DNA from 2 places in the Peribacillus sp. NPDC097198 genome. Region 1 is predicted to be linked to the other one. Evidence: riboswitches for the same ligand, from Rfam matches in the RefSeq annotation. Region 1 holds a riboswitch; the other holds the start of a gene.
What was found. A riboswitch is a leader RNA that binds a small molecule or an ion and turns the genes downstream of it on or off. The one in region 1 is predicted to bind lysine.
Positions count from the first base shown of each region.

Region 2: it holds a riboswitch for lysine, as region 1 does, so the genes downstream of both, ACIQXQ_RS13560 (aspartate kinase) here and ACIQXQ_RS00940 (amino acid permease) in region 1, are expected to answer to the same signal.

Region 1 is NZ_JBIWDO010000001.1:176,178-179,600, reverse strand. Features, by position in the region: gene ACIQXQ_RS00940 (amino acid permease) at 1-1,200, opposite strand, end outside; lysine riboswitch at 1,298-1,480, opposite strand; gene ACIQXQ_RS00935 (LacI family DNA-binding transcriptional regulator) at 1,711-2,673, opposite strand; gene ACIQXQ_RS00930 (hypothetical protein) at 2,761-2,913, shown strand; gene ACIQXQ_RS00925 (hypothetical protein) at 2,915-3,214, opposite strand; gene ACIQXQ_RS00920 (helix-turn-helix transcriptional regulator) at 3,214-3,417, opposite strand.
Region 2 is NZ_JBIWDO010000007.1:20,307-23,729, forward strand. Features, by position in the region: gene uvrC (excinuclease ABC subunit UvrC) at 1-1,727, shown strand, start outside; lysine riboswitch at 1,789-1,966, shown strand; gene ACIQXQ_RS13560 (aspartate kinase) at 2,055-3,287, shown strand; gene ACIQXQ_RS13565 (DUF3899 domain-containing protein) at 3,395-3,423, opposite strand, start outside.

The DNA of each region.
Region 1 (3,423 bases):
TTGAGCGATATAAGCTTTTCGGAATCGATAGTGGGCAAGGGCAATCCCGACCCATGTGACGAAACCAGCCATGCCGGAAGCGTTCAGTAACCAAATATACACGACTCCATCCCCGAAGAAGGAAGCCAAGAAAGCAAGACATCCGACTAAAGAAGTCACGATAAGAGCATTTACAGGTACGCCTCTTTTATCAAGCTTGCCAAGGAACTTCGGTGCTTTTCCGTCACGTGCTAAATCCCATAGCATACGGGTTGAGGCATACATGCCAGAGTTACCAGCTGAAAGTACGGATGTTAAAATGACTGCGTTCATGACAGCAGCGGCAAAGGCAAGGCCTGCGCGTTCAAAAACAAGCGTAAATGGACTGACGGCAACATCTTCACTTAGTAAACGTGCATCCGTGAAAGGAATGATCATTCCTATGACAAAGATTGCTAGGATATAGAATAAGATAATGCGCCAAAAAACGGATTTGATCGCCCTAGGGATGTTTTTCTCAGGATCTTCACTTTCTCCAGCGGTTACTCCAAGCAATTCCGTTCCTTGGAAGGAGAAGCCAGCTGCCATGAAGACTCCTAGAATGGTAAAGAAGCCTCCATTAAATGGCCCATCACCCATGGTGAAATTAGAAAAACCAATCGGATCATTTCCGCCCATGATGCCAAAAATGATTAAAAAACCAGTAATTAAGAAGATAATGACGGTCACGATTTTAATCATTGCAAACCAATATTCGGCTTCGCCAAAGCCCTTAACGGACATATAGTTAATTAAGAACATGATGAGTAATGCAACGGCACTCCAAATGAATGATGGAGTATCCGGGAACCAAAATTTCATGATCAGGACAACGGCCGCCAATTCAGCTGCTATCGTGATGGCCCAGTTATACCAATAATTCCACCCAATCGCAAAACCGAAAGAGGGATCGACGAATTTGGATGCATAAACGCGGAACGAACCGGCAACTGGCATATAAGCAGCCATCTCGGCAAGGCTTGTCATTAAATAAAAAACCATGGCGCCAATTACCGCATAAGCAACTAATGCACCACCGGGGCCAGCCGTATGAATGGCACCACCACTCGCTAAAAATAGTCCGGTGCCGATTGTTCCACCTAGAGATATCATCATAAGGTGCCTAGCTTTCAGACTCCTTTTCAGTTCAGTAGGATTTGAATTTTGTTGTTGATTTTTCAATTGATGTTACACTCCTTTTTATGGGAAGGGGACGGAATATAAAAAAAACAGCAGTCGAAAAAGATCGACGGCTGTATATAGATACCCGTTTAATCCTTCCGAAGATAGCTCCCCACGTTTTATGAAAACGTGACAGTGATGTTCCTGTTCGAAAACATCGCCAGCCTAGAAATACAAGGAATATTTCTACACTTCGGCAACTTATCCTTTCAAACGGAGTCGTCAACTTTCCTGAATCTCGTCCGTGTTACTTTTATAAGCCGCAGCCTCTAACTCATCGGTAAATGAGGAAGTATTCAATTCGTACTGTTAATAACGCGAATTTTAAATGGTGACATACAGTTTGTGAGTCACTGAATGAAATTTGCTATATTAAAATTATAAAATATTCCTCTAGAGAGCGCAATGTTTATTTTTCAAGTATCTTTTTCCCTAATTAGACATGAATCAAACCATTTAGTGTTCAAATAGATAATATAGGTGAATAATAAAAACAAATAATTCTGATTATTATACACTTTTTCGCGTTATAAGGCTGAAACCTAGCTTTACATGTTTGATCGTGGCAGGATCCTCAAAAAGGTCAACAGCCATTCTCCCAATCGAATCCAAGGGTAGGGATATAGTCGAGATGTCCAGCATTTCGCTAATACTATCGTTATTGAAACCAAGGATGGCGACGTCTTCAGGTATCTTAACTCCCGCTTTTTGAGCGGAAATGATGAAGCCAGCTGCCGTATCATCGTTCGTTATAATGATGGCCTCTGGCTTATCCTGCATGGCGACCCATTCTTGAAAGGCCCTTTCTCCGTCTTTGATATAGTAACTGCCTTCAAACAGCCATTCCTCTTTACTTATAAAATGATGTTTTTTCATGCTATCTTCAAACGCCTTTATCCGAAGTGAACTATTCCTGCTCTTTTTTCGCCCAAGGCTGTAGCCTATTTTCTTATATCCCTTGTTTACCAAGTAGTCGAGGGCTGAGGAAAAGGCGGCATAATGGTCGATGCTGATCGAAGAAAATTCTGACTGCGATGTATCTTCACATAAGATAATCGGACCGTAGACATGATACTCCAAGAGCACTTTCATTTCTGAGATTCTAGAACAGACGATGATGCCATCGAGTTGCTTCATTTGTAACATTTTCAGTGCTTGGATTTCTTTCTCTCTTTCATATTGTGTTTGGAAGATGACAATATGGTAACCAAGGACATTTGCTTGTTTATTAATTCCCTGGATGATTGCTCCGTAATAGGGGTGATTGGTGTATGGAATGATGACGCCAATCAGATGAGTCTTGCCTTTCGTAAGATGGATGGCGTTGATATTTCTCGTATAGTTCAATTGCTCGATGGCCTTTAGTACACTCTTTCTCTTTTCCTCACTTACATAAGGATGGTTATTCATCACGCGAGATACGGTCGTAATCGATACACCTGCATATTCAGCGATTTTTTTTATGTTCGTCATTAGATCACCATTTTTCGTTTTTTACAGTCTACCCTATGAAACCCATTTCAGAGCAAGAGAACGAAAGCATAAAGGGGAAATGCCTTCATGCTGGGACTTGTTCTGGTATGGGTTTCATCCTTTAAGATTAATAAAAGTCTTGAAGGAGGGATGAAGATGTTAACGACTTTGCTTTGTTTGATCGTGCTTTGCGGGATTGAGTTGGGGTTAGCTTATCTAGCAGTAAAATCACAAAAATGATTTAAAGCTTTGCTTCATAATAAAAAACGGAAATCGCCCATGACCCGAGATGAAGAAGTAAGAGAATACCTAGAACAGGGGCAACAGAGAGTTTTACGCCAAAAAATAATAAGAAGAAAAAGATATAGATCCCAAAAAGGGTGAAAAACCAGCTGGTTGCCCGTGCTTTAGTTCGGATGAGGTCAAATCGTTCATCCAATCCCCGTCGCTTGGCAGCGGCACGGCGACCTCCCCTTAATCCAGCCAGCCCTCCGATGATGCCAAGGGTACTTCCTAAAAAAGCCCACCAGTTAAAATCCATTACATTTCCTCCTCCTCAAATAGAAATATATCCTCAATGGTCAAATCGAACACTTTTGCCAGTTTGTAAGCAAGCTTGATGGATGGATCGAATCTTCCGGATTCTATAGAAATAATCGTCTGCCGGGATACGCCCGTTAGTTCGGATAGCTTTTCTTGTGTAAGTTGATGAGACTTGCGCATATCCCGTAATTTGTTTTTCAACCCCTC
Region 2 (3,423 bases), on a different contig from region 1:
CTGGTTGTTATTTAATGAAGGATCGTCAGGGAACGATCATTTATGTTGGCAAGGCGAAAGTATTGAAAAACCGCGTCCGCTCATATTTCACGGGCTCACATGATGGGAAAACATTCAGGCTCGTAAATGAAATCGAGGATTTCGAGTATATCGTTACCTCCTCCAATATCGAGGCGCTTATTTTAGAACTGAATTTAATCAAAAAACACGATCCAAAATATAACGTCATGTTGAAGGATGACAAGACCTACCCATTCATCAAGTTGACGGCTGAAAAACACCCGCGTTTGATCATCACGAGAAAAGTCAAAAAAGATAAAGGGAAATACTTTGGTCCTTATCCCAATGCTTTTGCGGCCAATGAAACGAAAAAACTTCTGGATCGGATCTATCCATTAAGGAAATGTAATACGCTTCCAGACCGTGTCTGCCTATATTACCACCTTGGCCAGTGCTTGGCCCCTTGCGTTTATGATGTAGAGGAACGGGAATATAAGCAAATCGTCGATGATATTAACCGATTTTTAAATGGCGGTCATACCGAGATAAAGAAAGAACTCACGGAAAAAATGCTTGAAGCCTCTGAAATGCTCGATTTTGAACGGGCGAAGGAATATCGGGATAAAATTGCCCACATCGAGATTACAATGGAAAAACAGAAAATGATGACGACTGATTTCATTGACAGGGACGTATTCGGTTTTGCCTATGATAAAGGGTGGATGTGCGTACAAGTATTTTTTGTGCGACAAGGGAAACTGATTGAAAGAGATGTTTCGCTCTTTCCGGTCTACGATGAACCGGAACAGGAGCTTCTTACGTATCTCGGACAGTTTTATGAAAAGGCCAATCACTTTAAGCCAAAAGAGATATTGTTGCCGGAGTCTGTTGATGCCGAGCTGGCGGAGAGCTTGCTTGGTGTAAAAACGCTTCATCCGAAAAGGGGCGCGAAAAAGGATATGCTGCAATTGGCAAATAAAAACGCCTCCATCGCCCTTCAAGAGAAGTTCTCATTAATTGAACGGGATGAAGAAAGAACGATCAAGGCAGTGGAGAATTTAGGGGATAAGTTAGGCATCTACACTCCACATCGTATCGAGGCTTTTGATAACTCGAATATTCAAGGAAGTGATCCTGTATCTGCTTTGGTCGTTTTCATTGATGGCAAGCCGGAAAAGCGGGAGTATCGAAAGTATAAAATTAAAACGGTGAAAGGGCCTGATGATTACGAATCGATGCGTGAAGTTGTCCGAAGAAGATATTCACGCGTCTTAAAAGATGGCCTTCCACTTCCTGACTTGATCATCATCGATGGAGGGAAAGGACATGTGGAGGCCGTTCGGGACATTTTGGAAAATGAACTCGGTCTCGATATTCCGCTTTCTGGCCTTATTAAGGATGAAAAACACAGGACATCCCAATTGATGATTGGAAACCCGCTCGAACTGATTCCACTTGATTCGCGAAGTCAGGAATTTTACTTGCTACAAAGAATCCAAGATGAAGTGCATCGGTTCGCGATTACCTTCCATCGCCAGCTTCGTGGGAAAAATGCCATTCATTCACTTCTGGATGATATTCCAGGTGTAGGTGAGAAAAGAAGAAAGCAGCTGTTACGGCATTTCGGGTCATTGAAAAAAATGAAAGAGGCCTCAGTCGAACAGATAATCGAAGCGGGAATGCCTAAAAATGTAGCGGATGGAATCTTTAGAAAATTACAAGAATGACCTTGCGAGTGTCTTTTTCCTATGCTATGCTTAAAAGGGATTTTTAAACAAGACAATTTAAAGTGCTGATAGAGGTGCGGAATTCAATAGTAAAAACCTAGAGAAGTATGAGCTTCAATGAAGGGTTTTGAAAGGGAATGACGCCGAAGGAAAACAAGACTCATACCTTGTTTTTCTGGTCTGACCATTTAAAAGATGGCAGATTGTCAGGGTTGATACCTTGGAGAGCTATCTCACTGTGATTACTGAACGGATACGTAACCACAGCAATGAGATATTCTCATTGCTTTTTTTATTGCCTAAAAAAGATAGAGAGGGTGCATGAGAATGGCACTGATTGTACAAAAATTTGGCGGTACTTCTGTAGGGAGTGTCGAGAAAATCAAACATGTCGCTAATCGTGTAATCGAGGAAGCTGAAAAAGGTAATGACGTCGTTGTCGTTGTTTCGGCAATGGGGAAGACAACGGATGAATTGGTTTCCATGGCAAGAGATATTTCCGCATCCCCTAGTAAGAGGGAAATGGATATGTTATTGACGACCGGGGAACAAGTTACGATTGCCTTGTTAACGATGGCATTGGTGGAAAAGGGGCATGAAGCCGTATCCTTTACGGGCTGGCAGGCTGGGATGCAGACAGAGTCCGTTCACGGAAATGCGCGAATTTTAAATATCGATGCTTCCAGAATTCAAGCGCAGTTACAAGCAAAAAAGATCGTCATCGTTGCCGGTTTTCAAGGAATGGATGAACATGGGGAAATCACGACATTGGGTCGGGGCGGTTCCGATACAACGGCGGTTGCCATAGCCGCAGCACTACACGCAAACCGATGCGACATTTATACCGATGTAACCGGTGTTTTCACAACAGATCCACGCTACATAAAAAACGCCAGGAAATTAACATCCGTATCTTATGACGAAATGTTGGAGCTGGCCCATTTAGGGGCTGGGGTCCTGCACCCACGGGCCGTTGAATATGCAAAAAACTATCAAATCTCGCTTGAAGTCCGTTCAAGCTTAGAAAAAGAATCTGGGACCATCATTGAGGAGGAAGCGAATATGGAAGAGAATTTAATTGTACGGGGTATTGCTTTTGAGGATAGCATCACAAGAGTTACAGTGAACGGCTTGCCTCGATCACTTGGTGTATTATCCACGATTTTCACGACACTGGCGAAAAATCACATAAATGTAGATATCATCATCCAGAGCATGACATCAGAAGATACGACCAATCTCTCTTTCTCTATTAAAAGCGAAGATACAAAAGCAGCTTTAATGGTTCTTGAAAACAATAAAAGCCAGTTGGAATTTGATGGTATAGAAACGGAAGGCGAGTTGGCTAAAGTCTCTATCGTAGGTTCAGGAATGGTTTCCAATCCCGGAGTGGCCGCAGAGATGTTTGAAGTCATGGCGAATACAGGGATCCAAGTGAAAATGGTCAGCACTTCGGAAATCAAAGTTTCTACCGTCGTAAACGAAAAGGAAATGGTCAAAGCGGTCGAAGCGCTACACGAGGCATTCAAACTTGGACAGCACGCCAAAGTCCTTGCCTGATTGATTAAAACTGATGAAAAGATGTACCTAATGCTTTTATAAAGAAAAAGGGCACCTAAAAAAAGGTTGCCCTTTTTCGGTGCCCGGACTCTATGGAAAGATTAAGATTAAAGATAATAGACGGCTAGAGAGAGTA